Regions from separate parts of the Dechloromonas sp. ZS-1 genome, predicted to be linked through region 1. Evidence: predicted binding sites of a transcription regulator. Region 1 holds the regulator's gene; each other region holds the start of a gene.

Region 1 (7,646 bases):
AGTCGGCATCCGGTGCTGCGGCCAAGGCGTCACGGAAGGCACGATCGGAAAAGCGCTGAGCGAGTTCGGACAGAATCTGCAGATGCTGCTCGGTCGCCTGTTCCGGCACCAGCAGGACGAAAAGCAGATTGACCGGTCGGCCATCGGGTGAATCAAAGGGAATCGGGGCTGGCAGACGGATGAAGGCGCCAGCAGCCTGCTTCAGGCCCTTGATACGGCCATGCGGGATGGCAATACCCTGGCCCAGCCCGGTGGAGCCCAGCTTTTCGCGGGCAAACAGGCTGTCGAAAATGACCGAACGGGCAATGCCGAGATGCGTTTCAAACAGGATACCTGCCTGTTCGAAGACGCGTTTCTTGCTACCGGCTTCCAGATCAAGGAGAACCTGGGAGACCGACAGGAGATTGGACAACGGATTCATGGGCTACGAAGAAACACAAAGGCCGCATTTCCGAAAGGAAACGCGGCCTGGCGGCTGTTAGTCAGCCATGTGGTGGGCGGCCTTTTCGCCGCGGTGGTGATCCTGCACCTTCTGCTTGTACTTCTGAACCTGACGGTCCAGCTTGTCAAACATGGCATCGATCGCAGCATAGAGATCGTCACCGGATTCTTCGACATGCATGTCCTTACCCGGTACGTGCACGGTCACTTCCGCCTTCTGCTTCAGCTTTTCGACGGAGAGAACGACGTTCACCCCGGTAACTTTGTCAAAGTGGCGAATAACGGGGTCGAGCTTGTTTTCGACATATTCGCGCAAAGCCGGCGTGACTTCGATGTGATGACCAGCGATCTGCAGATTCATTTAATTCTCCTCTCACTACAGGGTCTTGCGTAAATTAACAGGCGGAATGTTCAAGGACTCGCGGTATTTGGCTACCGTGCGTCGCGCTACAACGATCCCCTGTTGGCCTAGTATTTCGGATATTTGACTATCCGACAAGGGCTTCTTGCCATCTTCCGCAGCGATCAGCTGTTTGATCAGCGCCCGGATAGCGGTTGCAGAACAAGCGCCCCCGGTATCGGTGGCGACATGGCTGCCGAAGAAATACTTCAATTCGAAGATGCCGCGCGGCGTCGCCATGTATTTCTGACTCGTCACGCGCGATACGGTCGACTCGTGCAGGCCGAGGATATCGGCAATCTCGCGCAGCACCAGCGGACGCATGGCAACCTCGCCATGTTCGAAGAACTGGCGCTGACGATCGACAATGGCCTGGGTCACGCGGTGAATGGTATCGAAGCGCTGCTGGACGTTCTTGATCAGCCAGCGGGCTTCCTGGAGCTGCGCCGTCATGTTGCCGTTGCCACGACGCTGCTTGGCCAGGATTTCGGCGTACAGGCGATTGATGCGCAACCGCGGATAGGCATCCGGATTGATGTAGGCGGTCCATTTGCCCTTGAGCTTCTTCACGATCACATCCGGCGTGATGTAGCGGGCTTCGACCTGGGCATAGGGCGCACCGGGGCGCGGATCGAGACTGACGATCAAGGCGTGGGCCGCCTTCAAGGTCTCGTCGTCACAGCCGGTCAACTTCTTCAGACGGGCAAAATCACGGCCTGCCAGCAATTCGAGATGCTTGTCGACGATGACCAAGGCCAGATCACAGGCCGGCTCATCGCGCCGGGCCAGCAACTGCAGGCGCAGGCATTCGGCCGGCGTACGCGCGCCGATACCGGTCGGATCGAAATTCTGGATGTGACGCAGCGCGATTTCGAGCTCTTCAAGCTCGATTTCATATTCCGGCGGCAGGGTTTCGAGCAGTTCCTCGAGCGAGGCAGAAAGGTAACCGTCGTCGTCCAGCGCTTCGATCAGAAAACGCACCAGACTGCGGTCGCGCTCCGAGAGTTGAGTCATGCCCAACTGCCAGCCCAGATGGTCGCGCAGGCTGACCGTGGCGGCATGAATGTCGTGGGCGTCGCTGTCATCGTCCTCATCACGACCGGCCCCGGAATAGGTGCCGGCATCGCTGGTCCAACGATCATCATCGACTTCGCCCATGCCTTCCGGCAGGCTTTCCCGCTCTTCACCGGCCGGCGGTGTCTCGCTCCGTTCGGCTTCCTGCTCGCGGTTAGCCGGGGCATCAAACTGCTGGGCACCGGCAAAGCCGAGCTCGCCATCGTCTTCCCGTTCCAGCATCGGATTTTCGAGCAGGTAGCGTTCGATTTCCTGCTTCATCTCGATGGTGGACAGCTGCAACAGCTTGATCGACTGCTGCAACTGGGGCGTCAGCGCCAGATGCTGGGACAGTTTGAGCTGGAGAGCAGGTTTCATCGATGGGTCGGTGTCAGGCGAGGGGAGGGATCAAAGTTTGAAATGCTCGCCGAGGTAAACCTTGCGGACGCTTTCATTATCGACGATTTCGTTCGGCCGTCCAGACGCCAGCACGCGACCGGCGTTGATGATGTAGGCGTGGTCGCAGATCCCCAGGGTTTCGCGTACGTTATGGTCGGTGATCAGAACGCCGATGCCCCGCTCCTTCAGGAAACGGATGATTTTCTGGATTTCCAGCACGGCAATCGGGTCGACCCCGGCAAACGGTTCGTCGAGCAGGATGAAGCGCGGGTTGGTGGCCAGGGCCCGCGCGATTTCGCAGCGACGGCGCTCGCCACCGGAGAGAGCCGCCGCATTGACGTGCCGGACATGGGCGATGTGCAGTTCGGCCAGCAGGTTTTCCAGACGCTCGTCGGTGTCCTTGGCGGACAGGTTTTGCAACTCCAGGATGGCCCGGATGTTGTCTTCGACATTGAGCTTGCGGAAGACGGAGGCTTCCTGCGGCAGATAGGAGACGCCCTGGCGGGCCCGCGCATGCATGGGCAGATGGGTCAGACGGCTGTCGTCGAGCTGGACTTCGCCCCCATCGGCCGCCACCAGACCGACGATCATGTAGAAGCAGGTGGTTTTGCCGGCACCGTTGGGGCCGAGCAAGCCAACGACCTCGCCGGAGCGGACCTGGAAGGACACATCTTCGACGACGGTACGCGCCTTGTAGCGCTTTTTCAGGTTGTTGGCCGACAGGGTCGCGGCATTATCGGCAATGCTCATTCATCTGCTCCGCTGATCACCCGGCGAATGCTGTCGCCGGAAAAGCCGCGATATTGCAGGAAACGGAGCTGTTTGGCACGTTCTTCCGCACTTTCCGGCGGTCGACCGTATTTTTTGGCCCACACCTGACGGCAGCGCTCCACCTCTTCACCCGCGCCATCGAGTGCCTCGGTAATGTCTTCGTCATTGACGCCTTGCTGACGCAGTTCCTGACGCAGACGGGCATTGCCGTAGCGGCTGCCGCGCTGGCTGGCGCGCTGGCTGGCAAAGCGGGAATCGGAGAGCAGGCGCTCCGCCTGCAAGGCATCGAGGACGGCTTCCAGCGCGTCCTCGGATTCGGCCAACGGGGCCAGTTTCTTGTGCAGCTCCGCCCGGCTGTGATCTCGCCGGGTCAGGAGTTGCAGCGCCTTGACCCGGAGGTCAGGCATCGGCAGCGGCAGCCTTGGTCGGCTTGATCACGGTCACTGCAGCGGCTTCGCGAATGCCGGCTTCGACTTCCTGCGCGATGGCCGGATTGGCCTTCAGGAATTCACGGACATTGTCCTTGCCCTGGCCGATCTTTTCGCCTTTGTAGGAGTACCAGGCACCCGACTTGTCGATCAGCTTGTGAGCCACGCCCATTTCGATGATTTCGCCTTCGCGGGAGATGCCCTCGCCGTACAGGATGTCGAAAATCGCTTCACGGAACGGGGGCGAGACCTTGTTCTTGACGACCTTGACCTTGGTTTCGTTGCCGATCACCTCGTCGCCCTTCTTGATGCCGCCGATACGGCGGATGTCCATACGCACGGAAGCGTAGAACTTGAGCGCGTTACCACCGGTGGTGGTTTCCGGGGAGCCGAACATGACGCCGATCTTCATGCGGATCTGGTTGATGAAGATGACCAGGGTGTTGGTCTTCTTGATGTTCGCGGTCAGCTTGCGCAGGGCCTGGGACATCAGGCGGGCATGCAGGCCGACCATCTGGTCGCCCATTTCGCCTTCGATTTCGGCGCGCGGGGTGAGGGCAGCCACCGAGTCCACGATGATGATGTCGACCGAGCCGGAACGCACCAGCATGTCGGCGATTTCAAGTGCCTGCTCGCCGGTATCGGGCTGGGAGATCAGGAGTTCGCCGACATTGACGCCCAGTTTCTGGGCGTAGGAGGGGTCAAGCGCGTGTTCTGCATCGATGAAGGCCGCCACACCGCCCTGTTTCTGCATTTCGGCAACGACTTGCAGACAGAGGGTGGTCTTGCCGGAGGATTCCGGGCCGTAGATTTCGACCACACGGCCACGCGGCAGGCCGCCGACGCCAAGCGCGATGTCCAGGCCGAGCGAGCCGGTCGACACGACCTGCAGGCCCTGTTCGACATCGGCTTCGCCCATCTTCATGATGGAGCCCTTGCCGAATTGCTTTTCGATCTGTTGCAGCGCCGCTGCCAGCGCTTTTGCCTTGTTGTCGTCCATGGGGGAGTCCTCGAAAATTTGAGCGGATTATGGCACAGGGGCCACGGATGGTATAGAAATTGCCTGATTCGTCATTCGGGGCCCGGACACGGTATAGTGTGGTCTGATCCCCAGTACAAATACTGTATATCCGTACAGTACATGATCCGCAGGCCCTCTGGCAAGCGGATTTTTGCCTTTCTGCACCGGTCGACCGCCGGGCCCTCCCGAGATGACTGTTTACGCGCCGCCCCCGGCCACCGGCTCCACCGTCCTATACACCGACGACGCTTTCCTGATCACCGACAAGCCCGCCGGCCTGCTCTCCGTACCCGGGCGCGGCGAGGACAAGCACGATTGCCTGATCCACCGGGTGCAGGAGACCCATCCCGAAGCACTCATCGTGCATCGCCTCGACATGTCCACCTCCGGTCTGCTGATCCTGGCGCGGGGCGAGGCCATGCAGCGCCACTTCTCGATGCTGTTCCGCGAACGGGCTGTGGACAAGCGCTATATCGCCGTCGTGCAGGGCATCGTTGAGCAGGATGTCGGCGAAATTGACCTGCCGATGATCTGCGACTGGCCAAACCGCCCCCGGCAAATGGTCGACTTTGAGCGAGGCAAGCCCTCGCTCACCCGCTACCGCGTGCTTGAGCGTTCGCCCGCCACCCAGACCACCCGGGTCGAGCTTGAGCCGGTGACCGGCCGCTCGCACCAGTTGCGTGTGCACATGATGTCGCTCGGCCACCCGATCCTGGGCGACGACCTCTATGGCGGGATCGCTTACGAACGGGCCGAGCGCCTGCTCCTGCACGCGGCCCAGGTCGCCTTTGCTCACCCGGTGAGCGGCCTGCCGCAGCAATTTGAATGCGCCCCGCCTTTTTGACGTCCAGATCGCCGCACAGCACCGTATAATCCGCGCATTTTCAACCCCTTAAGCCGGTCGACCGCGCGACATCATGCTGATCTGGTTCGTCGTCCTTTACCTGCTCGTTTCCATCGGCATCGGCCTGCTCGCTGCCACCCGCGTTCATAGCGCCAAGGATTTCGCCGTGGCAGGCCGTCATCTGCCGCTGCCCGTGGTGACCGCCACCGTCTTCGCCACCTGGTTCGGGGCCGAAGCCGTTTTCGGCGTCTCGGCCACCTTCGTCAAGGAAGGCCTTCGCGGTGTCGTGGCCGACCCCTTCGGCTCCTCGCTCTGCCTGATTCTGGGCGGCATCTTCTTCGCCACCAAGCTGTACAAGATGAATGTGCTGACGCTGGGCGACTTTTTCCGCCTGCGCTACAACCGTACGGTTGAAGTGCTGACCACGCTCTGCATCGTCGTCTCCTACCTCGGTTGGGTCGCCGCCCAGATCAAGGCGCTCGGCCTGGTTTTCAGCGTCGTCACCGACGGTGCCATCAGCCCGACCGCCGGCATGATCCTCGGCGCCGCCATCGTGCTCACCTACACCACCTTCGGCGGCATGCTCTCGGTGGCCATCCTGGATTTCGTCCAGATGGGCATCATCATGGGCGGCATGCTCTTCATCGCCTGGTTTGTCGCCGGGAATGCAGGCGGCGTGGCCGCCGTGATCCAGCATGCCGATATGGCCGGAAAACTCGATTTCTTCCCGGAGGCGGATCCGGTGCAATGGACCGCCTTTCTCGGTGCCTGGATCACCATGATGCTCGGCTCGATTCCGCAGCAGGACGTCTTCCAGCGCGTCACCTCGGCCAAGACCGCCAAGATCGCGGTCTGGGGCTCGGTGCTGGGCGGCGTAACCTATTTCTGCTTCGCCTTCGTGCCGATGTTCATCGCCTATTCGGCCACGCTGATCGATCCGGAACAATTCAACGGCCTGCTGCAGACCGACTCTCAACTGATCTTGCCGCTGCTCGTGCTGCAACAGACCCCGGTCTTCGCCCAGGCCATCTTTTTCGGTGCCGTGCTCTCGGCGGTCATGAGCTGCTCCTCGGCCACCCTGCTCGCACCGTCCGTGGCCTTTTCCGAGAACATTGTGCGCGGCTTCATGCCCGGCATCAGCGATCACCGCTTCCTGCTGGTCATGCGAGCCTCCATCGTCGGCTTTGCGCTGATCGTGCTCGGGTTCGCGCTGTATTCCAATGCCAGCATCTTCAAGATGGTGGAAAACGCCTACAAGATCACCCTGGCCGGCGCTTTCGTCCCGCTCGTCGTCGGTGCCTACTGGTCGCGCGCCACCACGCAGGGCGCACTGGCGTCCATCCTGGGCGGGCTGAGCGCCTGGCTGCTGGTCGAATTGCTGATCGGTGAGGAAAGTCTGGTGCCGCCGCAATTGATCGGCCTGGGCGTGTCCTTCATCGGCATGTTCCTGGGCTCGCTGCTGCCGCAATGGGTCGGTCGGCCAACCCCCGTCGAAGACATCCACGATGCCCTGCATCATCGGGCGGCCGCCGAAACGCACCACACCGGCCAGCATCATCACTGAGCGCTGGCGGCTGACGCCACGGCGTCAAGCGCCTAAAATCCGGGAATGACCCGATCCGGACACGCCCCCATCCTGCTTGCCCGCTACCTCGCCCTCGCGTGGTGCGGGCTGGTCGTGTATGGCAGCCTGCATCCGTTTTCCGGCTGGCGCGATACCGGCATTTCACCCTGGGCCTTTCTTGAAGGCGGCTGGCCGCGCTACTGGACGGTCTTTGACCTGCTCGCCAATGTCGCGGTTTATGTCCCGCTGGGTTTCTTCCTGACCCTGGCCCTGCATCGTCTGCCCTGGCGCTTCACCGCCCCCATCCTGGCCTGTCTGCTCTCCGCCGGCGTCAGCGGCGGCCTCGAAGCCATCCAGACCTGGCTGCCCAGCCGCGTGCCGTCCAATCTCGATCTCGCCTGCAATACGCTGGGCGGGCTGCTCGGCGCGCTCTGGGCACATGCGGTCGGACCGCGGGTATTCGCCCGCATCACCGCACTCGAACACCGGCTGATCGCCCCGGTGCCGCATGCCGAACTGGGGCTGACCTTGCTCGGCCTCTGGCTGCTCGTGCCGCTCTCGCCGGAAACCCTGCTGTTCGGCGCGGGCGATGTCCGGCAGATTTTCGGGTTGACCGGCGCCGTGCCCTTTGCGGCCGAGAGTTTCATGCTCATCGAAGCCAGCGTGACCGCCTTCAACCTGCTGGCGGTCGGACTGATTGCCCGTCAGCTGTGCGCGCGCGCCAG
Region 2 (7,646 bases), on a different contig from region 1:
CGAAGGCATTGAACAGGCGCGCCTGTACCGCCGGTGCGATGCCGATTCCGGTATCGCTGACCGACCACCGGATCAGTGCGCTGTCCGGGCCTTCCTCCTGCATGCTGGCGCGCAGGGTAATCGTGCCGTGTTCGGTGAATTTGAGGGCATTACCGGTGAAATTGAGGAGTACCTGACCGATGCGCAGCGCATCGCCCAGATAGACCGTCTGAGCCAGGTCGGGGGCCAGTTCCATGCATAGTTTCAGACCCTTGTCGGCGGCTTTTTGGCCAATCAGGTTGTACAGGCTGTCGAGTACGGTCTGCAAGCGGAAGGGGGCGGTTTCGATGCTCAGGCGGTTGGCTTCGATTTTCGAAATGTCGAGGATGTCGTTGATGACCTGCAGCAGATGGCGCGAGGCCAGATCGATTTTTTGCAGTTGATCCTTGATCCGGGGATCCTCCGCCCGGCGGAGTGCGAGGTTGGTCATGCCCATGATGGCGTTCATCGGCGTGCGCAACTCGTGGCTCATGTTAGCCAGAAAGGTGCTTTTTGCCTGGCTGGCTGTTTCTGCCGCGGCACGCGCCTGCTCCAGTGCGGTATTGGCCGCTTCGAGGGCGCGGGCTTTCTCGCTTTCGATGTTCAGGATGCGCAGGCGCGCCCGCATGGCAAGGAGGATCAGGAGCAGGCTCAGAATCAGCACGGCGGCGATGGAGCCGACCAGCAGCGGGCGGTTTTCCGGGTCGAGCAGCGAGGGCGGGCGGTTCCGGATGCGGGCATCGGCAGGCAGATCTTGTGCGGACAGGCCAAAGCGGACCAGTTCCTGATAGTCGGCCAGCAAGACCTGCGGGGTGTCGAAGACAATCGGAATCTGATCGGCCGCTGTTCCGCTGAGGATGCGGCGGGCCATATCTGCCATCAGGCGACCATTTTCCAGGCCGCTGTTCACATAGCCGCCGAGGGCACCGTGACCGATGGCACGATCGATGTCCGAGTAAACCGGTACCGTCGTCCTGGCCCGGACATAGGCCGCCAGGTGTTCATTGCTCACGGGGCGTCCGCTCCGGTTCTGGATGGAGCCGAGGGCAAACACTGCGGTGTGCTTCCCAAGCTGCGCAAGGGGCGCATCAATTTCTTCAAGCTGCGCCGGTGTCCAGTGTTCGATGCTCAGGCGCTGGCGAGTCCCGGGCGGCAGCGCGGACAGCCCGCGGTCGATGGTGCGCCGGTTGCCGGCGCCGGATTCGTCCGTGGCGGTGATGAAGATGATTCTCTCGGTTTGCGGGTGCAGGGACATGACCAGGGCCAGGGTGCGCCCGACTTCGTAGCGCTCGGCAATCCCGGTGGCGTTGCCACGTTGGCCGATGAGGGTGGCCGGGTCGCCATTGATGCCGCTGAATACGATGGGCACGGATCGCCAGGCTGGGCTGCCGGCGGCGAAGGTGAGCGCCAGGTCGTCGACCGCCACCAGCAGATCGATTTTCCGGCCGGCGTATTTTTCCTCCAGGAATTGCTGGTAGCGCTGACGATAGGCCGGCGAGACATAGCGCTTGGTGTCCATCCATTCGACATGCAGGACCGGCCGTTCTCCCGGCGCATCCTGCCAGGCTTCAAAACCGCGCAGGATATCGTCTTCCCAGCTGTGGCCATGGTGATAGGAGAGCAAGACCAGCAGATGCGCAGCCTCTCCCGGCGGCGTATCGGCAGTGGCGCTGCGGACCGGGCCGTTCAGAAGCAGTGTCAGGAGGAGTGAAGCAAGCAGGGCGAAGGGCTTCATGAGCGCGGATGACCGGTGGGCGCAACGAGGACAAAAGGAGCATAACCGTTTTGTTTCGCTTGACAAGGTGAAGCAGCCGCACCCAGTCGCCATGTTTCCCGATTTGAGTCATTGGGGGCGTTGACCGTCGGCCTGTCAAAGGCGAGCAGTGAAGGATGCCCACAAACGGCGCATCTGCGCTTCTCTTGTGTACTTCGCGTTGGCGCTGCTGCGCCTGCAATGAGGCTGATAGAATGGGGCGCTCACTCGGAGAACCTCATGTCCCAGACCCTGATCCTTTTTGCCCATGGTGCACGCGACCCGGAGTGGGCGGCACCGATGCGTCATGTCCAATCGCTGGTGCAGGCCGCGCGGCCCGGTGCAACGGTCGAACTGGCTTTTCTGGAATTCATGTCGCCGACCTTGAGCGAGTGTGTGCAGGCACAAATCTCAGCCGGTGCGACGCAGATTGCCATCGTGCCGATGTTCATCGCTCAGGGCGGGCATCTGAAGCGGGAGTTGCCGGAGATGGTGACGGCCCTGCGGTCGACCTATCCAGCGGTCCGGTTTTCACTGAGCGGCCCGATCGGACAGGTTGATACCGTGATGCAGGCCATGGCGGCGGCGGCGCTGAAAGAAGCTGGCCTGTAGTTTGCTAGGTAAGCACCATGCTTACCGTACTAGTCATCGACGAATCCCGTTCCCGCGCCGCTGAAATCTGCGCCGGGCTTGCCCTTGCCGGGTATCAGGTGGCGGCCATCCTGGCCGGTGCCGACAACCTGACGGCCGAGGTCGAGCGCCTGCAGCCGGATGTGATCCTCATTGATACCGAGAGTCCGAGCCGGGATACGCTGGAAAACCTGGCGGCCATGCATCGCAACATGCCGCGTCCCGTGGTCATCTTCACGCAGGAAGAGGGGCAGGAAACCATCCGCGATGCCGTCAAGGCGGGGGTGTCGGCCTATGTGGTCGATGGGCTGGACCCCAAGCGGATCAAGCCCATCGTCGATGTGGCGCGGGCCCGCTTTGAGGATACCCAGGCGCTGCGCCGCGAACTTGATGAAATCTCCCAGAAGCTGACCGACCGCAAGCTGGTCGAAAAGGCCAAGGGCGTCCTGATGAAGGCGCGTGGACTGGACGAGGATGCGGCGTATCACGCCATGCGCAAGCTGGCCATGGAGCGCGGGCAGACCCTGGCCAAGGTGGCGCGCGATGTCATCGATATGGCGCGTGTGCTGCTTTAAGGCCCTGATTTAAATCGATTCAAGGATGGCCCGGGCCAGCACGGACGGGTCTTCCGCGCCCACGACGATGCGCTGCTGACCGAGGATGAAGGTCGGCACCTGGCGTATCCCGGCAGCCCGGATTGCGGCGGCTTCCTGCTGCAACTCGGTGATTCCGGCCGTGCCGGCCAGATAGGTCTCCACCTCGGCGGCGGGCAGGCCGCATTCCGCCGCAATCTCACGCAAGACCGCAGGGTCGCCAATGGGCCGACCTTCGACAAACTGAGCCCGGAACAAGGCCTCGACCAAGGCTGCTGCACTTCCCCGTGCCTGCTGCCAAGCGACCAGGCGGTGGGCTTGCAAGGTATTGGCGCGCAAGGCAATCCGTTCGAAGTGGTAGCGCAGGCCATACGGCGCGCCGGCATCGCGCACGCGCTGAAACAGGGCCTCGACGGCATCCCGGCTGCCGAACTTGGCTTCCAGAAAGGGCAGGTAAGGCTCGCCTTCCGGTGGGGTGTCCGGGTTCAGGAAGAAGGGCAGCCAGCGCGGCGTGCAGACGAAATCGGGTCGCGCGCGGCGAACTTCGATCAGTGCGCTGTCCAGGCGACGCAGGCCGATGTAGCACCAGGGGCAGACAAAATCGGAAACCAGGGCGATGTCGAGCATGGGGATCTCTCTTTGCAAGGTGCCGCTTGGTCCCCGATGCGGTGCAAAAGTTCAGTTTGCTGCACCGCGGTAGTGCATGAAGGATCGGCGAGCAGATCAGTTTTGGGTGTTCGTAAGTGGTTGAATTGGCTTAATTATTTGTAACTAGTTCTTTTGGTGTAGTCCTGGCACGGCCATTGCAATAAGGAAGGTGAAGTGTCCGATCAACGGCGATCGGGCAAGGGGCCTCCGGCCCCGGACCGGACAAGGGCGTCCATTCGGCCAGCGCGATGCAGGCCGGATGTGACGCCCGTTTTGCTTTTTATTCATGTTTGAAGGAGCACGCAATGGAAGACAAGAAACTGGAGCAGCCTGCCAAGCCGTTTTCACGTCGTGATTTTGTTTCAGCCGCCCTGGGAGCCTCGTTGATGAGCATGGTACCGCCGGGTGTCCGCAGTGCAGCGTGGGCTGCCGGTTCGGATGCCCCTGAAAAGAAGGAAGTGAAGATCGGTTTCATTCCGCTGACGGACTGCGCTTCCGTGGTCATGGCGTCGGTCATGAAATTTGACGAAAAGTACGGCATCAAGATCATTCCGACCAAGGAAGCCTCCTGGGCTGCCGTGCGCGACAAGATGGTCAATGGCGAGATTGATGCCGCGCACGTGCTGTACGGCTTGATCTATGGCGTGCAGATGGGCATCGGCGGCCCGAAAAAAGACATGAACGTGCTGATGAGCCTTAACAACAACGGCCAGGCCATCACGCTCTCCAACCAGCTCAAGGACAAGGGCGCCATCGATGGTCCGAGCCTGGCCAAGCTGGTGGCGAAGAAGGAGCGGGAATACACCTTTGCCCAGACCTTCCCGACCGGCACGCACGCGATGTGGCTGTACTACTGGCTGGCGGCCCAGGGGGTCAACCCGCTCAAGGACGTCAAAACCATCACCGTGCCGCCGCCGCAAATGGTCGCCAACATGCGGGTCGGCAACATGGATGGTTTCTGTGTCGGCGAGCCCTGGAACAACCGCGCCATCATGGACAACATCGGCTTCACGGCAACGACGACGCAGGACATCTGGACCGATCATCCGGAAAAGGTGCTGGGTACGACGGCCGAGTGGGTCCAGAAGAACCCGAACACGGCGCGTGCCGTCGTTGCCGCGATTCTCGATGCCGGCAAGTGGATCGACGCTTCGCTCGCCAACAAGCAGAAGACGGCCGAGACCATCGCCCAGAAGGCCTACGTGAATACCGACACCGAGGTCATCGTCGCCCGCATGCTGGGCCGTTACCAGAACGGTCTGGGCAAGAGCTGGGATGACAAGAACCACATGAAGTTCTTCAACGACGGCGCGGTGAATTTCCCCTACCTCACCGACGGCATGTGGTTCATGACCCAGCACAAGCGCTGGGGCCTGCTGAAGGATCATCCGAACTACCTCGAGGTGGCCAAGAAGGTGAACCGCATCGACATCTACAAGCAGGGTGCCGCCGCCGCGGGGGTCACGCTGCCGAAGAGCGAGATGCGCAACCACAAGCTGATCGACGGCGTGGTCTGGGACGGCAAAGACCCGGCCAAGTATGCCGACAGCTTCAAGGTCAAGGCTTAACTGCACCGGTCCCGCCCCGCTTGCCGGGGCGGCCGCTGCCAAGGAGAACATGATGCATTCAGGTTCCGCCACGCTGGACGTCGATTTTGGCCAGGAAAGCCCGGTCGACCGTCGGACAACCCCCCTTCAGCCGAGTGCCGCAGCGCCTGCACCGGTTCAGGAAAAAACAATGGAAAAAGCACTGTCTGTCCCGCCGGCCCCGACCGGTATCCCGTTTGCGGAGCGTCTGGCCACGTTCGGCCGCGCGGCCTTGCCGCCGGTTCTTGGCCTGCTCGTGCTGATCGGCATCTGGCATGTGGCGACCCACAAGGGCGGCGCCATTCCCGGCCCGGCTCAAGTCTGGGAAGCGGCCGTCGCGCTCTTCTCAGATCCTTTCTACCGTAACGGACCGAACGATCAGGGCATCGGCTGGAATGTGCTGTCCTCGCTGCAACGGGTCGGCGTTGGTTTTGGCTTTGCCGCGCTGGTCGGGATTCCGCTCGGTTTCATTCTGGGACGTTCCGCCTTCCTGTCGGCCATGGTCAATCCGATCATCAGTCTGCTGCGTCCGGTGTCCCCGCTCGCCTGGCTGCCGATCGGCCTGCTCGTCTTCAAGAAAGCCGATCCGGCCGCAACCTACACCATCTTCATCTGCTCCATCTGGCCGATGATCATGAACACCGCGCAAGGCGTGCAGCGTGTGCCGCAGGACTACCTCAACGTGGCCCGCGTGCTGGCGCTCTCCGAATGGAAGGTCGTCACCAAGATCCTCTTTCCGGCCGTGCTGCCCTACATGCTGACCGGCATCCGCCTCTCCATCGGCACCGCCTGGCTGGTCATCGTCGCCGCAGAAATGCTCACCGGCGGCGTCGGCATCGGCTTCTGGGTCTGGGACGAGTGGAACAACCTGAAGGTCGAACACATCATCATCGCCATCTTCGTCATCGGCATCGTCGGCCTGATCCTCGAGCAGGCGCTGATCCTGCTGGCCAAGAAGCTGACCAAGGAAGCGTCTTAAGGAGATCGTCATGGAAAAGTTCGTAAGCATTGAAAAAGTCGGCCAGACCTTCACGACGAAGAAAGGCAAGTTCGTCGCGCTGCGCGATATCGATCTCAATATCGCGCAAGGGGAGTTCATCGCCCTGATCGGCCACTCCGGTTGCGGCAAATCGACCCTCTTGAACCTGATCGCCGGGCTGACCCGCCCGACGGACGGGGTGCTGCTCTGCGATGGCCGGGAAATCGCCGGTCCGGGCCCGGAGCGTGCCGTGGTTTTCCAGAACCACAGCCTGCTGCCCTGGCTGACCTGCTTCGAAAACATCTATCTGGCTGTCGAGCGCGTTTTTTCGGCGAAGGAGGGCAAGGCCAAACTGAAGGCGCGGACTCAGGCGGCCATCGAACTGGTTGGCCTGGCCCATGCCGCGCACAAGTACCCGAACGAGATTTCCGGCGGCATGAAGCAGCGCGTCGGGATTGCCCGGGCGCTGTCGATGGAGCCGAAGGTGCTGCTCATGGATGAACCGTTTGGCGCACTCGATGCGCTGACCCGCGCCAAGCTGCAGGACGAGCTGATGAAAATCTGCGAGAAGACCCGGGCGACGGTCGTCATGGTCACCCACGATGTGGATGAGGCCGTGCTGCTCTCGGATCGCATCGTGATGCTGACCAATGGCCCGGCCGCCACCATCGGCGAGATTCTGACGGTCGACCTGCCGCGCCCGCGCAATCGCCTGACCCTGGCCAATGACCCGGCCTACATTGCAGCCCGTGCCGCCGTGCTGGCGTTCCTGTACGAAAAGCAGGCGCATGTGGAGAAAGAGGCCGCCTGAGTCATGGGCCCTGTTTAGACAGGACGCCTGTTTGATCTGCCCCCGGTCAGTGATCGGGGGCTTTTTCTTGAACTTGATCCCGGTCATTGATTTTTGCGCTCAACGGAGGCTATGGTGCAGGCTGTCCAGAATTCCCGCCTTTCCATGCCGCCGCCGTCCCCAGTCAAACTCTCCCGCAAGATCGTGGGCATCCTGTGTGCCTTCTTCATCATCGCCCTGACGGCGATTGCGGCCACGCTGTACATTTCCTGGCAACTCGAAGGGGTGGCGGCGGCCATCAACGATGCCGGCAGCCAGCGCATGCGTACCTATCGCATCAGCCATCTGATGGCGCGTGCGCTCGATGAAAAGGGCGACAGCGGAATCTATTCCAGTAGTCTGGCCGAAGAACGGCAGTTATTTGAGCGGGTGCTCAAGGATTTGCATCAGGGCGACCCCATGCGCCCGATGGCACCGCCGCGCAATGAGATTGTGGAGGCCAAGCTTGAGGTGGTCGCCGAGAGCTGGCAGTCGGCAATGCGGCCGACGCTGGATGCCTATCTGGAAAGCAGCGGCAGCGGCCGGGTGAAGATGCTCGACCACTTCAACAGCACGCTGGAAGCCTTTGTCCACAGCATCAACGAACTGG
Region 3 (7,646 bases), on a different contig from region 1:
CGTTGTCATGGTGATGCTGACCGCACCGCTCGGCATGATCGGGATCGCGCTTTTCCTGCTGGTGTTCAACAAACCCTTCGGCTTCATGGCCCTGCTCGGCACCATCGCCCTGTTCGGCATGATCATGCGCAACTCGGTCATTCTGGTCGATCAGATCGAACAGGACCTGAGTGCCGGCAAGGCACGCTGGGAAGCCATTGTGGAGTCGACCGTGCGGCGCTTCAGGCCGATTGTGCTGACGGCCCTGGCCGCCGTCCTGGCGATGATTCCGCTGTCACGCAATGATTTCTTCGGCCCCATGGCCGTCGCCATCATGGGCGGCCTGATTGTGGCCACCGCCCTGACGCTGCTCTTCCTGCCTGCCCTGTATGCTGCCTGGTACAAGGTGACGCGCCCAACGGTCGCGCCACACGTCTGAGCCAGCTCAACGCAGGCCGGACAGTTCCTTCTGGATGGCCTGCAAGTTGCGCTCGTGCTGCCCGATGCGATCCCGGTAAGGCAACAGCCGTTCGGCCGGCGGCGCCGGGCGCACTGCCTCCTGCTCAGCCAGATCGCGCCGCGCCTGCTCCAGCTGACGGCGCTCGGTGGCCAGCTCCTGCTCCAGGATATGGCGGCGGTCGTTATCGCGGGCTTTCTGCGCCCCTTCGTTAACCCTCGGAAAATCCGAGGGCGTCGGTGTGGCCGCGGCCTTGGGGCGGGTGCCTGGCGTAGAAGCGGCGCTACTCCCTCCGGCATCATTGCTCTTCGAAACCGGCTTGCAATTCGTGAAGTCGCGCGAGGTCGTATAGACCTTCCCCCCGGCCGCATCGGTGCAACTGTAGATGGTTTGGGCGGAAAGGGTGGCGCTGAAGAACACGAGCAACAAAGGTAAAACCGGGCGCATTGGCATGGGCAACAGACTATTCACAGATCATGAATCTTAACGATTTCACCCGCTCGGGGTAAACAAAAAAAGGGCGGGGAAACCCGCCCTTTTCTGGCTCAGCCGGAGATTACAGGCTGTAGTACAGGTCGAATTCGACCGGGTGGGTCGTCATGCGAACCTTGTTCACTTCTTCCATCTTCAGGGCGATGTAAGCATCGATCCAGTCGTTGGAGAAGACGCCACCCTTGGTCAGGAATTCGCGGTCAGCGTCCAGAGCAGCCAGCGCTTCTTCCAGAGAGGCGCAGACGGTCGGGATCTGTGCGTCTTCTTCCGGCGGCAGATCGTACAGGTTCTTGGAAGCCGGATCGCCCGGGTGGATCTTGTTCTGAACACCGTCCAGACCGGCCATCAGCAGGGCGGAGAAGCACAGGTACGGGTTGGACAGCGGATCCGGGAAGCGCGCCTCGACGCGACGACCCTTGGTCGAAGCAACGAACGGGATACGGATGGAAGCAGAACGGTTCTTGGCGGAGTAAGCCAGCTTGACCGGGGCTTCGTAGTGCGGGACCAGACGCTTGTAGGAGTTGGTACCCGGGTTAGTGATCGCGTTCAGGGCCTTGGCGTGCTTGATGATGCCGCCGATGTAGTAGATCGCGAATTCGGACAGACCGGCATAGCCGTCGCCTGCGAACAGGTTCTTGCCATCCTTCCAGACGGACTGGTGAACGTGCATGCCCGAACCGTTGTCGCCAACGATCGGCTTCGGCATGAAGGTCACGGTCTTGCCGTACTGGTGTGCCACGTTGTGGGTCACGTACTTCTGGATCTGGGTCCAGTCAGCGCGCTGAACCAGGGTGCTGAACTTGGTACCGATTTCGCACTGGCCGGCGTTGGCCACTTCGTGGTGGTGCACTTCAACCGGCACGCCCAGGGCTTCCAGAGTCAGGACCATGGCGGAACGGATGTCGTGCAGGCTGTCGACCGGCGGAACCGGGAAGTAGCCGCCCTTGACGGCCGGACGGTGACCGGTGGCGCCATTGCCTTCGTTCTTCTCACCAGCGCCCCAGGAGGCTTCGGAGGAGTGAATCTTCAGGTTGCAGCCGGACATATCGACGGACCATTCAACGCCGTCGAAAATGAAGAATTCCGGTTCCGGACCGAAGAAGGCGGTGTCGCCCAGGCCGGAGGACTTCAGGTAGGCTTCAGCGCGCTTGGCGATGGAGCGCGGGTCGCGGTCGTAACCACGGCCGTCGGTCGGATCGACGACGTCACAGGTCAGGACGACGGTGGTTTCGTCGAAGAACGGGTCGATGTAGGCAGTGGCGGGATCCGGCATCAGCAGCATGTCGGAAGCTTGAATGCCCTTCCAGCCGGCGATGGAGGAACCGTCAAAAGCGTGACCGCTTTCGAACTTGTCTTCGTCGAAGTGGGAGACCGGCACGGTGACGTGCTGTTCTTTGCCACGGGTATCGGTGAAACGGAAATCGACGAACTTGGCGTCGTTTTCCTTGACCATGTTCATCACGTCTTGCGGGGTTGCCATAAGCGCAGTCTCCTAACTAAAACAAGATGCCGGATTGCCGGCACGAATCAATAATCGGCCACCCAAGCTAGCAGAAAACATGCCACCTCAAGAAGCGCAACCTTTCCATTTTGCCACAATGACCTAAGCAGGCGAAGTCTGATTGCAATAAGTTTTTAGCGCACCAAACAGGGGCGTAAGTACACACAAACGCACCTTTTTAGTGCGCAACGACCAGCACCCGCACATTCGACACCCCGGGCTGCGCCAAAAATGCCGCGCGCAAGGCGTCGACCGTCGCCGCCGTTTCCGGCCCCGGCAGTTGGCCGAGATGAAGCTCCACCTCGATCCCCTCGCTCAGATAATGGAGGTCGATACGCGCCAGCAGCGGGCTGGCCAGCAAGGCCGGCGCCACGCGCGCCAACAACGCCGTACGGGCGGGGAGATCCACGGCAAGACGCGCCCCTTCGGCATCGTCATCCGGATCGATATGAATCAGGACATCCAAGACCGCAGCATGGGCATCCAGTACGCGACGCCGGGCCGCCTCGGCCACACGATGCCCCTCGGAGACACTGATCCTGGGATCCACCTGCACATGCACATCGACCAGTGCCTGATGCGCCATGCGCCGCGTGCGCAGGGCATGCACGCCAATCACCCCGTCGCACGCAATCAGGGTGGCTTCGATTGCGGCCACCTGCGTGGCATCCAGACCGGTATCGATCAATTCCTGCAAGGCCCCCCAGGCCAGCTCTCCGCCCATCCGCAGGATCATGAAGCCCATCACGGCGGCCGCCAGCAAATCCAGGAAGCCCCAGCCCAGCAGGGCGCCGGCAATCCCGACCACCACCACCAGCGCCGAAGCGGCATCGGCCCGCGTGTGCAAGGCGTTGGCAATCAGCAACTGGGAACGCATGCGCTCCCCGACCGCAATCAGATAGCGATACAAGCCTTCCTTCGCGACCACGGTCGCCACCGCCACCCAGAATGCCGACCATTCGACGGCCGGTTGCACGGCGCTATCCTGGATGCGCAGCCCGGATTCCCACAGGATGCCGCCCCCGATCAGCATCAGTGAACTCCCCAGAATCAAGGTCGCTGCCGTTTCCATGCGGGCATGCCCATAGGGGTGCGCCGCATCGGCCGGGTGCGCGCTTTGCCGACTGGCGTAGATGACCAGAAAATCGGACAGCAGATCGGAAAAGGAATGCAGGCCATGGGCAATCAAGGACTGGGAGTGGGCCAGCCAGCCGACAAGCAACTGCGCCGCGGTCATCACCAGATTGACCCAAACGCTGACCCAGGTGGCCCGCTGCGCCTCGGCGGCCCGCGCCGCCCCTGCCTGATTTCCGGAAAATCCGTCCTGCTCGCGCGCTGTCATCGTTGCTTGTCCTATACTTGGAGCCAACGATTTTAGCAGCCGAACATTATGGGACAGTTAAGCGAACTCCTTGCCCTTGCCCGCCAACGCGCGGAAACACAGGGGCATCCTTACAGCGGCGATGTCACGCCTGCGGAAGCCTATGCATTGCTCCAGCACGCCCCCGGCGCAAAGCTGGTTGATGTTCGTACCCGTGCCGAATGGGACTGGGTCGGACGTGTACCGGGCGCCATCGAAATCGAATGGAATCAATATCCGGGCAGTGTGCGCAACCCGAATTTCCTGGCAGAACTGAAACGCCAGGTGGATCCGGAATGCCTCGTCCTCTTTTTGTGCCGCAGCGGCGTGCGTTCAGTCGGTGCGGCAAGCGCCGCGGCAGAAGCCGGCTTCACCAATGCCTGCAACATCCTGGAAGGGTTTGAAGGCGACAAGGATGCGCATGGCCACCGCGGCAATATCGGTGGCTGGCGCAAAGCCGGGCTACCCTGGATTCAGGGCTAGTTACCCAGGAAGTCCTTCAGGCCGGTATAGATCGAAATCGCGGTGGTTGCCACGCCGACCACCGCACTGCCGACATCGTTCAGACGGCTCAGGGAATCGGCCACTTTCTGACCGTTGACCGTCGCCCCGCGCGCCAGCTTGGCTTGCGCCTGCTGTTCTGCCTTCAATGCGGCCCGACGCTGCAACCAGTGGGCTGCCCAGGCGCCGGTAATGAAGCTGAAGGCAATGCTCACTGCAAATTCGATGAACTCCCGCACCTCGACCATGTTCTGCGGCATCACCGGCACCTGATCCAGCCAGCCGGTCACGGCGCTCATGCCAAATACCGCGGCCACTGCCATCACGATGGCGGCCGCACTGGCCCAGCCCATGCGGGTACCGACCTGACGGCAGAAGAGAAACCCGAACGGCAAGGGCAATAACAAGGCAAGCACGCGCAGAAAAATCAGCTTGGTGTCGTACACAAACACGATCAGCCAGTGCGCCAACAACAAACCCGCCAACGGCAGCAGCCAGGCGGCCAAAGCCAGCCGCCAATCCGCAGTCGGCGAGGGCTGAGCCATCTCCGGCGTGGCGGATTGCGCCACAGCGTCGGTCTCCGGCAATGCCCCCTGATCAACAGCCGCTGCCGGCGGACGGGTCGCCAACTCGGCCTCCAGCTGCGCGATCTTCTCCAGCAAGGGTTTGATGACAAACAGATCGCGCCGACACACCGAACACACCAGTGCCTCGTCCGGAATCTCCGAAACGCAATAGGGACAGTGCATTGCTTATTTGGTCACGGTCAGTTGCAGAACCGTATTGGTCACCCGGCCCTCGCTGTCCTGCACACTGATCTGGATTGCATGCTCACCCGGCGGTGTTTCTGCGCCCTCCAACACCAAGCCCTGTTCAGACAGGCCGTTTTTCACTCGCGGCAGCAGGTCGACCGGGGTTGATTTCAGGTACGTCACCTTCACCGCCGCCGTATCGATCTTGGCCCCGCCACGGGCCTCAAAAGCCAGCTTCAGGTTGAACGGAGAGGTCAGCGGCCCGGAGAGATCTGGTGACACCACTTTGACCGCCGGACCGCGGGAAATTCCCCGCGTCGCCAGAACGCCGCTGGCCGGCGGCAGTTTGGCCTCGTCACTCTTGATCAAGGTAAATGACCAGGCCGGGCCCGCGACACACGCCAAGGCCACCCCACACGACAGCAAGATTCGTTTCATTTCACCCTCTCCCAATCAATCGCCCACCAGCACAAAAGGTGCCCAGAATAAAGGATGAGCATAGCTGAAAAGCGGCTTGCCCGATTTGCCGTCGAGCTTCACCCCGCTTTCCATCATGCCACGCATCGCCGCCTGCAAGGCCTCGGCCTTGCCCAAGGCGGCATCGCCCGATTGCCGACGGAAGAGGTCGGTCATCAGCTTGCGTGAGGCTTCGGTTTCCACCGGCCAGTTCGAGACCAGCAGCGCCCGCGCCCCCGCATAGAAGAAGGCGCGCCCCAGACCGGAGACCGCTTCGCTGCCCGCGCCCTCCCCCGCCGCGGTATTGCAGGCAGACAAGACCACCCAATCCGCATTAAGTTTGAGGGAGAGGATTTCCTCCTGGGTCAGCAGGCCATCGCCTTCATTCCCCGCCACCTTGGGCGCACTCAAGGCCAGCGCAGGCTGGGATAGGCCATCCAGTTCCCCCGGCACCAGGCCATGCGTTGCAAACATGATGACGCGACGATTGGCAAGGTTGGCTTCGAACACCGTTTTCTCGTTGGCCGCGGCATGCAGGAACACATCCCGCGACGGCTCGGCCCCCAAGGCCAGGGCGATATCCTTGATTTCCTCCGCTGTATCCGGCAAACGGGGCAAAAGCGCCAATTCCGCCGAGTCGACCGCCTGGGTTTTCGGCACGCTGCGCAGGCGCAAGGGCACCCCGCGCATGGCCAGGGCTGCGGCTTTACGTTCCCCTTGTGCAGCCTGCTCCTCACTGAAATACGGATCGCCAAACCCGATGAAGGGCAAGCGGGCTGCGTCACCCGGCGGCAGGCGCCGCAAGCTGGCGAGGGCCGTCACCGAGGGCAACTGCGCCACGGCAAACTGGCGCATCAACCACGGCACCTGGCGATATCCGGCAAAGAGGACAGGTGAGGCGGGCAGGGCGGATTGCGCTTGCGTGACCAGCAAGGCCAGGGGCAATTGGCCCAACTCGGCATGCGGCACCGCCAGCATGACCTTAGCGCCCTCAAGGACATCGCCCACCGGCGCCAGCAAGGTTTGATAAAGACGATGCGCCGTCGCCAAATCGAAGGCGGGAATCTGGTCGACCGTCGGGACATCCGGATTCAGCGCTCGCCGCAACCCCGCCACATCTTTTGCAATGACAGCACGGTCGGTGGGCAAGGCGGCAAAGCGACTGCGCCCGTCCGCCGCAATGGCCCAGACCTGTGCCCCCCGCCCCCCGAAATACCAGGACACCAGCACCTCGCCGGGCTTCAGCATTTTTTGCACCTGCTCGATACTCACCGCAGGCGGATCCACCAGGCGCGCGTAATCGGGGAATTGCGTGCTGATTTCCCGCTTCAGACGCTCCCGCTTTTCACGCAACGCATCAATATCGGCCCGAATCTTGGCCTGAATGACCGGCAGTTGCTGGTCCGGCGAGGCTGCCAGCAACTGGGTCAGCAGATCGTTGAGCGCATTTGCCCGGCGCTGCGCATCCTGCTCCTCCCGCGCCAGATCGGCCAGCTTGGGATCACGGATCGCCGCCCGCGCCGCACTGCGCGTCAGGGCCCGCTGCACCGAACTGCCTCTTGCCTCATCCGCCAGGATAAAGGCTTCATTTGCCACATCGGCCTGCAACAAGCGCTTGTCCTGCATTTCAGCCAACAGGCGCAGATAGCGCTCGATCAACAGCACCAGGCGCTGCTGCCGGCGCATGCCGCCGGCCTCTGCCTCGATATCGTTGTGCACGCGCTCGATCAGGCGCGGCACCGCGCTTCTGAAACCAGTCAGCGCATCCGCCAGCTTGCCGGCATCGGCTTCCGCCATGGCCATGAAGGCGCGGATCTCTGCCGTGCGCAGGGCTTGGTCGCCATATTGCTGACGCGAACGCGCCAGCATGTCGCCGGCCATCTTCATGGCTTCGTCGGTACGCGCACTGCGGATCAGGGCCTGAACGACATCGAGGTCCCCTTTCTGCAACTGCGCCTGCAAGTCGGGATTCCCGGCCATCGCTTTCAGCATGGCATCGTAGCTGGCCAGTGCCTGCGCATCGTTGCCCATTGCCACCTGCGCTGCAATCACCGCGCGCGATGCGGATATCGCCGCCCCGGAATCCGGCGCCGCACCGCTTTCCCGGACTGACTGCATGGCGGCCTCGGCAATCTTGGCTGACTCGGC
Region 4 (7,646 bases), on a different contig from region 1:
TCAAACTGCCCAACCTGCTGCGCCGGATGTTTGCCGAAGGGGCGTTCTCGCAGGCTTTTGTCCCGATCCTCGGCGAATACAAGAACGCCCGTGGTGATGTGGAAACTCTGCGTCTGATCGATCACGTCTGCAGCCTGCTCTCGATGGCCCTGTTTTTCATCACGGCGCTGGGCATTGCGGCGGCGCCGATTCTGGTCTGGATTTCAGCTCCCGGCTATGTCAATGAGCCAGGCAAGTTCGAGCTGACGGTCACCCTGACCCGGATCACCTTTCCCTACATTCTGTTCATGTCGCTGGTCGCCCTGGCCGGTGGCATCCTGAATACGTGGAGCCGCTTTGCCATCCCGGCCTTCACACCCGTCCTGCTCAACCTCGCCTTCATCGGCATGGCCCTGTTTGCCGTGCCCTACTTCGACCCGCCGGTTCTGGCGCTGGCCTGGGCGGTTTTCATCGGGGGCTTGCTCCAGCTCGGTCTGCAGATTCCGGCCCTCCGGCGCATCCGCATGCTGCCCCGCCCCAGTTTCAAATTGCGGGAGGCCTGGGCCGATCCCGGAGTCCGCCGCATTCTGGCGCTGATGGGTCCGGCGCTGATCGGCGTTTCGGTGTCTCAGGTCAGTCTGCTCATCAATACCATCTTCGCCTCCTTCCTGGCCACAGGGAGCGTGTCCTGGCTGTATTACGCCGATCGGCTGATGGAGTTTCCGTCAGGCATGCTAGGGGCCGCGCTCGGCACGATCCTCCTGCCCTCCCTGTCGCGTTGTCACGCCACGGGCGACCAGGCGGAGTACAGCCGACTGCTGGACTGGGGGCTGCGCCTGACGCTGTTGCTTGCCATGCCGGCAGCGCTGGGCCTCTGCATCCTTGCCGTACCGCTGATAGCCACGCTCTTCCACCACGGTGCATTTTCTGCCGATGATGTCTTCCGAACCCGGGAAGCCCTGGTGGCCTACGCAATCGGCTTGACCGGTCTGATTCTGGTCAAAGTTTTAGCCCCCGGCTTCTACGCACGCCAGAACGTCCGCACCCCGGTAAAAATCGCCCTGATTTCGCTCACGGCCACACAATTGATGAACCTGGCCTTCATCGGCTGGCTGGCTCATGCCGGCCTGGCACTGTCGATTGGCCTAGCGGCCTGCCTAAATGCTGTGCTGCTTTATCGCGGCCTCCGTCAACAGGCTATTTACACGCCCCAGGCGGGCTGGACCGTCTTCACCGCAAAACTTGTCGTTGCACTCTTTGTCATGGGTGGCGCACTTTACTTCGGCATGGGCCAGGAGGGGCAATGGCTTGCCGCCAGCTTCAGCCAACGCACCCTGCATTTATGCTGGCTGGTTCCCCTTGGCGCAACAGCGTATTTCGCTACACTATGGCTATTGGGCTTCCGACTGCGCGACTTCCGCCGCCAGGCAGCCCGCTGACTGTTACCGGAGAGAGACTGATGAAACTGACCAGCAGCAGCTTTACCGATGGCCAGCCCATTCCGGGCAACTTTGCGTTCTGCATTCCTGACCCGACTCGCCACGTCTGCCTCGGGAAAAACCTGAATCCGGCCCTGAGTTGGACAGATGCACCGGCGGATACGCGCTCCTTTGTGCTGATCTGCCACGACCCGGATGTTCCCAGCAAAGGGGACGACGTGAACCAGGCGGGACGAACGGTACCGGCGAGCCTGCCCCGCGTCGATTTCTTCCATTGGGTGTTGGTGGATCTGCCGGCGACGGTCAACCACATTCAGGCAGGCGAATTCAGCAACGATGTTGTTCCGCGCGGCAAGCCCGGCCCGCAAGCGGCACACGGCAGCCGGCAGGGCGTCAACAATTACACGGACTGGTTTGCCGGCGATAACGACATGCGTGGGGATTATTACGGCTACGACGGCCCCTGCCCCCCGTGGAACGACGAGATCATCCACCATTACGTTTTTACCGTGTATGCGCTGGATATCGAGCAACTTCCGGTTCAAGGGCGTTTTGGCGGCCCGGATGTTCGCGCGGCGATGGCGGGCCATGTGCTGGCGCAAGCCAGCCTCACCGGCACCTACACGCTAAATCCGGCACTCGCCTGAGGCGAGTCACCCGGTGAACGGCGCACTGTCCCGGCTTGGGCATCGACTGGTCAGCGTCCTTCTGGCGCTGACCAGCTTGGTGCTGGTCGTCCACAGTATCGCCGGGCTCGATTTTGACCGTCTGCAGCAAACCTTAACCACGCGTTTTGGCAGCAATCAAATCGCCCTGTTTAACGACTGGCGACTGATGCTGAACGACGGGCAACGCCTCTCCGAAACGGAGCGTCTGGTGCGCGTCAATGATTTCTTCAACCGCCGGATGCTCTTCGATGACGATATCCGCACCTGGCGGCAAACCGACTATTGGGCCACCCCCATCGAATTCATCGGGCAAGGTGCGGGCGACTGTGAAGACTTTTCCATCGCCAAGTACTACTCACTGATTGCGCTGGGCATTCCCATCAGCAAGCTTCGGCTGGTTTATGTCAAAGCCTTGCAAAATGGCCCGGGCGGCCCCATTCAGCAAGCACACATGGTGCTTGCTTACTACGCCAAGCCCAGCGCCGATCCGCTGGTCTTGGACAATCTGGTGGTGGATATCCGCCCCGCGTCGCAACGCAGCGACCTCTCCCCTGTTTTCAGCTTCAACAGCGCCGGCCTCTGGATGGGGACCGGCAACCAAAGCAGCAAAAGCAACCTCTCGCGCTGGCAGGATCTGCTGGCCCGTGCGAGAGCAGAAGGTTTCGATTGAGGTAATCCGTCATGTCCCTGTTTCGCCAAATCTGGCTCGCCGTCATCACCGCCACCCTGCTCGCCTTCGCCGGCAGCTTTGTGGCCAGCATGCTGACCGCCCGGACGTATCTTGAGCAACAGCTCGCCACCAAGAACAACGATAACGCGGCCACCCTGGCGCTCTCCATGTCACAGCAGAGCAAGGATCCGGTCACGGTGGAACTGCAACTGGCGGCCGTATTCGACAGCGGGCAGTACGCAAGCGTCCGACTGATTGACCCGGAGGGAAAAACCCAAATCGAACGCAGCAGCCCGCCGATGGCCGGCGACGTGCCGGAATGGTTTGTCCGGATATTCCCGATCAGCTCCCGCCCCGGCAGTGCTCAGGTGACCGATGGCTGGAGCCAGGTTGGCACCATCGAGCTCGTCAGCCACAGCCATTTCGCTTACGAAGAACTCTGGCGCGGCGGCATGCAGCTTCTCGCCTGGTTCCTGATCGGCGGGACGCTCCTTGGTTTTCTTGGCATGCGTTTCCTGGGACGGATCAAACGCCCGCTCGATGCTGTCGTCGGTCAGGCCAAGGCCATCAGCGAACGTCGTTTTGTCAGTATTGATGAACCCGCTGTCCCGGAGCTCAAAAGCGTGGCGAGCGCCATGAATGCGATGGTCCAGCGCGTGAAAGCAATGTTCGACGAAGAGGCACAACGCTTGGAGCAAGTTCGCCGGGAGGCCACGCTAGATGCACTCACCGGACTGGCCAACCGCAGCTATTTCATGAATCAGCTGGACAAAGCCTTGCATGCCGACGATGCGCTGGCTGACGGCAGCCTGCTTATCCTGCGCATTGCCGACCTGGCGGGCATCAACCGTCATGCCGGTCGAGAAACGGCCGATGCGGTCCTCCGCCGGATTGGGAGTGCCATTGCCCAGATTGACGACGACAGCCAGATGTTTACCGGGGCGCGTCTCAATGGCGCCGATTTCGCACTCTTGATGCCGGGACTCGATGATCCCTCGCCGTATGCAGAACTGCTGCTGCGAGAGCTTCGGGAACTGTCGGCGGCAGGCCTGATCGAGCAGGAAGGGGTGGGACATATCGCCACCCTGACCTATGCACACGGCCAATCGATCTCACAACTCCTGGCCCAACTGGATGCCGCACTGGCCGCAGCGGAGCAACAAAGCAATCTGGGATGGTGCAAAGCCGAGACCGAAACCAGCGGCACCCCGACCTCGAACGCAGACTGGAAGCGCCTGCTGGAAGGGGCAATCACCACCCAGCGCTTGCGCCTGATCGAATTCCCCGTCGCCGCCAACGACGGAGGGCTGCTGCATCTGGAATGCCCACTCCGCCTCCAGGCCGACGAAGACGGCGAATGGCTAGCAGCAGGCCGCTTCATGCCCATGGCCAGCCGACTGGCAATGACCAGCGACCTCGACCTGGCTGCAGCACGACTGGCCTTACAACGACTCAAGCGTGAAAGCGGATCGGTTGCGGTCAACCTCTCCGGCGAGTCGATTTTGAACCCAGCCTTCGTCACCCAACTGACGGCCTTGATTCAGGAGAACAAAGACAGCGCCAAACGCCTCTGGCTGGAAGTCTCCGAAATCGGTGCATTCCAGCACTTCGACGCCTTCCGCGCCTTCTGCCAAGCCATCCGCCCCTTTGGCTGCCGCCTCGGCATCGAACACTTTGGCCGCCAGTTCAGTGAAATCGGCAAGCTGCACGATATCGGCTTAGATTACCTGAAAGTCGATAGCAGCTTCATCCGCGCCATCGACCAAACCCCGGGCAATCAGGCCTTCCTGAAAGGCTTGTGCTCAATTGCACACGGGATTGGACTGACAGTGATTGCGGAGGGGGTACAGACAGCAGAGGAATTAAAAACATTGCCCACCCTAGGATTTGATGGTGCAACGGGGCCTCGAGTGTCAGTAAGTTAAAGGGACTGCTACGACAATGCGATCGCAGAGAGCTTCTTTCAGTTGCTCAAGCGCGAGGGTATCCGTCGCAAGGTCTGTTTCGACCGTGAGAAGGCAACGCGTGATGACTTCAGTGACGTCTTCAATTACATCGAAATGCTCTACAACCCGAAACGTCGTCACAGTCATGCCAACGACGTTTCTCTGGTAGCGTTGGAAAAGCAGTATTTCAACCGACTGCAGCGTGCCTGGTAGCGCCGGAGCGATTTACTGAGTCAACTCATCACCACCATAGACAATCAAATAAAAAGCCCGATGAAAATATCATCGGGCTTTTTCCCCATCAGTTTTAAAACTCATTCAATCTCAGCATTGCCAAACACGTAACTCGCTTTGGGCCCGCAAATATCGTTGAGCTTTAAACGCAGATTACGGCTTAAGCTTACAGGTACCAGAAGTCATGTCGCACTCAACATCCTTGGTACCCGGCGACTTCTTCGCAAAAGTAATGGTGCCGCTCAGCGCAGTCGGCGCGGCAGCCAAGGAGGTGCAGGCCGAAGCAGTATAAGCGGGCACAGCTTCAGCTTGGGTCAAGGCGATGAAAGCCGCATTTGCATAGGCCTTACCTTCTGCCAAACACCCGTTATTAGCACCCTTGATCGTGTAATCCTTATAGGCCGGCAAAGCGACCGCAGCCAGAATACCGATGATGGCAACAACGATCATCAATTCGATCAGGGTAAAACCTTTTTGCATCTTGTTCATAAAAAATCCTTAACAGAAAAGAGACTAAATCAAGCTTACGGCTTGAGCTTGCAGGTGCCAGATGTCATATCACATTCAACACCTTGCGTTCCAGGGGACTTCTTTGCAAAAGTGATGGTGCCGCTCAGTGCAGTCGGTGCCGCAGCCAGAGAGGTACAAGCAGACGCAGTATAAGCCGGAACGGCTTCACCCTGAGTCAGGGCAATAAAAGCTGCGTTAGCGTAAGCCTTGCCTTCGGCAAGACAACCATTATTAGCACCTTTAATCGTGTAATCCTTATAGGCAGGCAGCGCAACGGCAGCCAAAATACCGATGATGGCAACAACGATCATCAATTCGATCAGGGTAAAACCTTTTTGAACTTTGTTCATGAGCATCTCCTGAAAAGTGACAGCGAAAATTGCTGACTGAGCATTACTAAACACTTTTCGTGCCAAGGCAGACAGGTCGATTTTATGGGCTAGTCTCTTAGCCCCCCTGCAAAATGTGACAAAAATCGTCACTCACCGCCAAAAACCGACACGTCATACCCTCAGAAAAAACCCCATCTTCACCCCCGCGATCTCCAGCACATCATGCTCAGCAAGCTGGCACCCTTGAGCATCAATGGGCTGACCGTTAACCGTCGGAAAGGTCGCACCTTCAACGTGCGTGACGAAGTAACCAGCAGGACGACGGGCGATCACCGCGACCTGAACACCCGGCTTGCCCAGGGTCGTAATGTTCTTCAGCAACTCCAGTTCCTTACCCACATTCGGGCCATTGAGCACCTGAATCACGCCCAAACGTGCCGCCTCGGCGCGATTGCGGATGCCCGTCGAAATCAGGTGGCTACGCGGCGCATCTTCTTCAATTCTTAGATCTTCAGAGCGAATTGCAGAGTCGGTGGATGAGCGGGAAGCTGTCATGGAACGTGCCAGATCAACTTCGACGGGAAGATTCGTATCCGCCACGTATTTGAGGGAATACTTTCCCAATTCGATGATGTCGTTATTGCGCAGGACGTGCTTCTTGATCGGCTGACCATTCACCAAGGTGCCGTTGGTACTGTTCAGGTCTTCCAGGAATGAGTCGTTAAGAATCGTCACCACCGCGGCATGCTCACCGGAGATGGCCAGGTTGTCGATCTGAATATCGTTATGCGCCTTGCGGCCGATGGTCAGCCGCGTCTGCTCAAGCTGCACTTCCTTGAGCACCAGGCCGTCCATCGAGAGGATCAATTTCGCCATTGCATCTTCCTCAATATTTCAAACGATCCATCAGTCGCTGCCACCAACCAGCCCCTGCCGGTTCGTTACGGTCGACCTCGACCAGGACCACGGAAATATTATCCCGCCCCCCCGCCTCGTTCGCGAGGGAGACAAGGCGTTGCCCCCGCTGCGCCAGGGTATCTTCAGGGGCCAGCAAAGCGTCACGGATTTCCGTGTCGTCCAGCATGTCATTCAAGCCATCGGAACACAATAAATAGAGATCGCCGGGCGCGACCTCATATTCCCCGATTTCGATCTCGATCTCCGGCTCGACGCCGAGAGCCCGCGTGACCAGATTCTTGTTATCCGCGTAACGCGCCTCTTCTTCACTGATGATGCCAGCATCGATCTGAATCTGAAGCAGAGAATGGTCTTTGGTCAGCCGCGAAAGTTCGCCGGCACGCAGGCGATAAAGCCGGGAATCGCCAAGATGCGCCACGCTCAGGTGACCGCGGTAAAAACAGCACGCGACCAGCGTTGTCCCCATGCCGGCATACTGAACCTCCCGCAAGGACAAGCTGAGCACCTCGTGATTCACTGCGGCAATATCGCGCGTCAGCGCCTGCCTTACCCATGAGGCCGCGCCCTCTCCAGCCATCTCTACCGCGCCGGCCCGCATAAATTCGCCCAGCCGCCCCCCCAGGAGGGAGACCGCCATCCCGGAAGCCACTTCTCCCGCGTTATAGCCCCCCATCCCATCGGCCAAAATCGCCAGCCCGGCATCCGGATCGATATGGACAGCATCTTCGTTTTGCTCACGGACCCGCCCCGGGTCCGTCACTGCGCTCATGGTCAGCCAGTGCATCGCGCTCATCATGACTCCATCTGCAGGGGCCAATTCTGCCCGAGCCCGGCCAACTCGGCCGCATCCAGCACGCGCTTTGCAAGCGCCAGATCCTGAATGGCCAGCCCTTGCGACTCAAACAAGCTCATTGCCTGATCATCCACCCGCCCCGGATGACGGCCAATGA

Evidence for each region. The regulator sigma-54, encoded in region 1, starts transcription at its own class of promoters, with help from an activator protein. The targets are predictions, from matches to a motif close to TGGCACGCTTNCTGCTNA.
Region 2: the regulator sigma-54 is predicted to act here: its motif matches at 3,787-3,804, upstream of AACO21_RS15210 (CmpA/NrtA family ABC transporter substrate-binding protein).
Region 3: the regulator sigma-54 is predicted to act here: its motif matches at 2,476-2,493, upstream of glnA (type I glutamate--ammonia ligase).
Region 4: the regulator sigma-54 is predicted to act here: its motif matches at 5,501-5,518, upstream of AACO21_RS14680 (prepilin-type N-terminal cleavage/methylation domain-containing protein).

What each region holds. Positions count from the first base shown of each region.
Region 1 is NZ_JBDIYD010000001.1:276,491-284,136, forward strand. Features, by position in the region: gene ptsN (PTS IIA-like nitrogen regulatory protein PtsN) at 1-421, opposite strand, end outside; gene raiA (ribosome-associated translation inhibitor RaiA) at 479-802, opposite strand; gene AACO21_RS01365 (RNA polymerase factor sigma-54) at 818-2,272, opposite strand; gene lptB (LPS export ABC transporter ATP-binding protein) at 2,303-3,043, opposite strand; gene recX (recombination regulator RecX) at 3,040-3,471, opposite strand; gene recA (recombinase RecA) at 3,464-4,492, opposite strand; gene AACO21_RS01385 (RluA family pseudouridine synthase) at 4,704-5,357, shown strand; gene AACO21_RS01390 (sodium:solute symporter family protein) at 5,431-6,921, shown strand; gene AACO21_RS01395 (VanZ family protein) at 6,967-7,646, shown strand, end outside.
Region 2 is NZ_JBDIYD010000017.1:24,240-31,885, forward strand. Features, by position in the region: gene AACO21_RS15190 (response regulator) at 1-1,753, opposite strand, end outside; gene AACO21_RS15195 (CbiX/SirB N-terminal domain-containing protein) at 2,012-2,383, shown strand; gene AACO21_RS15200 (ANTAR domain-containing protein) at 2,401-2,976, shown strand; gene AACO21_RS15205 (DsbA family oxidoreductase) at 2,986-3,621, opposite strand; gene AACO21_RS15210 (CmpA/NrtA family ABC transporter substrate-binding protein) at 3,948-5,210, shown strand; gene ntrB (nitrate ABC transporter permease) at 5,260-6,207, shown strand; gene AACO21_RS15220 (ABC transporter ATP-binding protein) at 6,218-7,018, shown strand; gene AACO21_RS15225 (type IV pili methyl-accepting chemotaxis transducer N-terminal domain-containing protein) at 7,163-7,646, shown strand, end outside.
Region 3 is NZ_JBDIYD010000004.1:150,418-158,063, forward strand. Features, by position in the region: gene AACO21_RS08115 (efflux RND transporter permease subunit) at 1-418, shown strand, start outside; gene AACO21_RS08120 (DUF4124 domain-containing protein) at 425-856, opposite strand; gene glnA (type I glutamate--ammonia ligase) at 993-2,408, opposite strand; gene AACO21_RS08130 (cation diffusion facilitator family transporter) at 2,608-3,771, opposite strand; gene AACO21_RS08135 (rhodanese-like domain-containing protein) at 3,820-4,272, shown strand; gene AACO21_RS08140 (hypothetical protein) at 4,269-5,039, opposite strand; gene AACO21_RS08145 (hypothetical protein) at 5,043-5,480, opposite strand; gene AACO21_RS08150 (CHAT domain-containing protein) at 5,496-7,646, opposite strand, start outside.
Region 4 is NZ_JBDIYD010000015.1:47,835-55,480, reverse strand. Features, by position in the region: gene murJ (murein biosynthesis integral membrane protein MurJ) at 1-1,418, shown strand, start outside; gene AACO21_RS14700 (YbhB/YbcL family Raf kinase inhibitor-like protein) at 1,439-2,065, shown strand; gene AACO21_RS14695 (transglutaminase-like cysteine peptidase) at 2,079-2,756, shown strand; partial or broken gene AACO21_RS14690 (EAL domain-containing protein) at 2,768-4,648, shown strand; partial or broken gene AACO21_RS14685 (IS3 family transposase) at 4,670-4,915, shown strand; gene AACO21_RS14680 (prepilin-type N-terminal cleavage/methylation domain-containing protein) at 5,090-5,425, opposite strand; partial or broken gene AACO21_RS14675 (prepilin-type N-terminal cleavage/methylation domain-containing protein) at 5,695-5,796, opposite strand; gene AACO21_RS14670 (FHA domain-containing protein) at 5,950-6,654, opposite strand; gene AACO21_RS14665 (Stp1/IreP family PP2C-type Ser/Thr phosphatase) at 6,665-7,492, opposite strand; gene AACO21_RS14660 (ornithine cyclodeaminase family protein) at 7,489-7,646, opposite strand, start outside.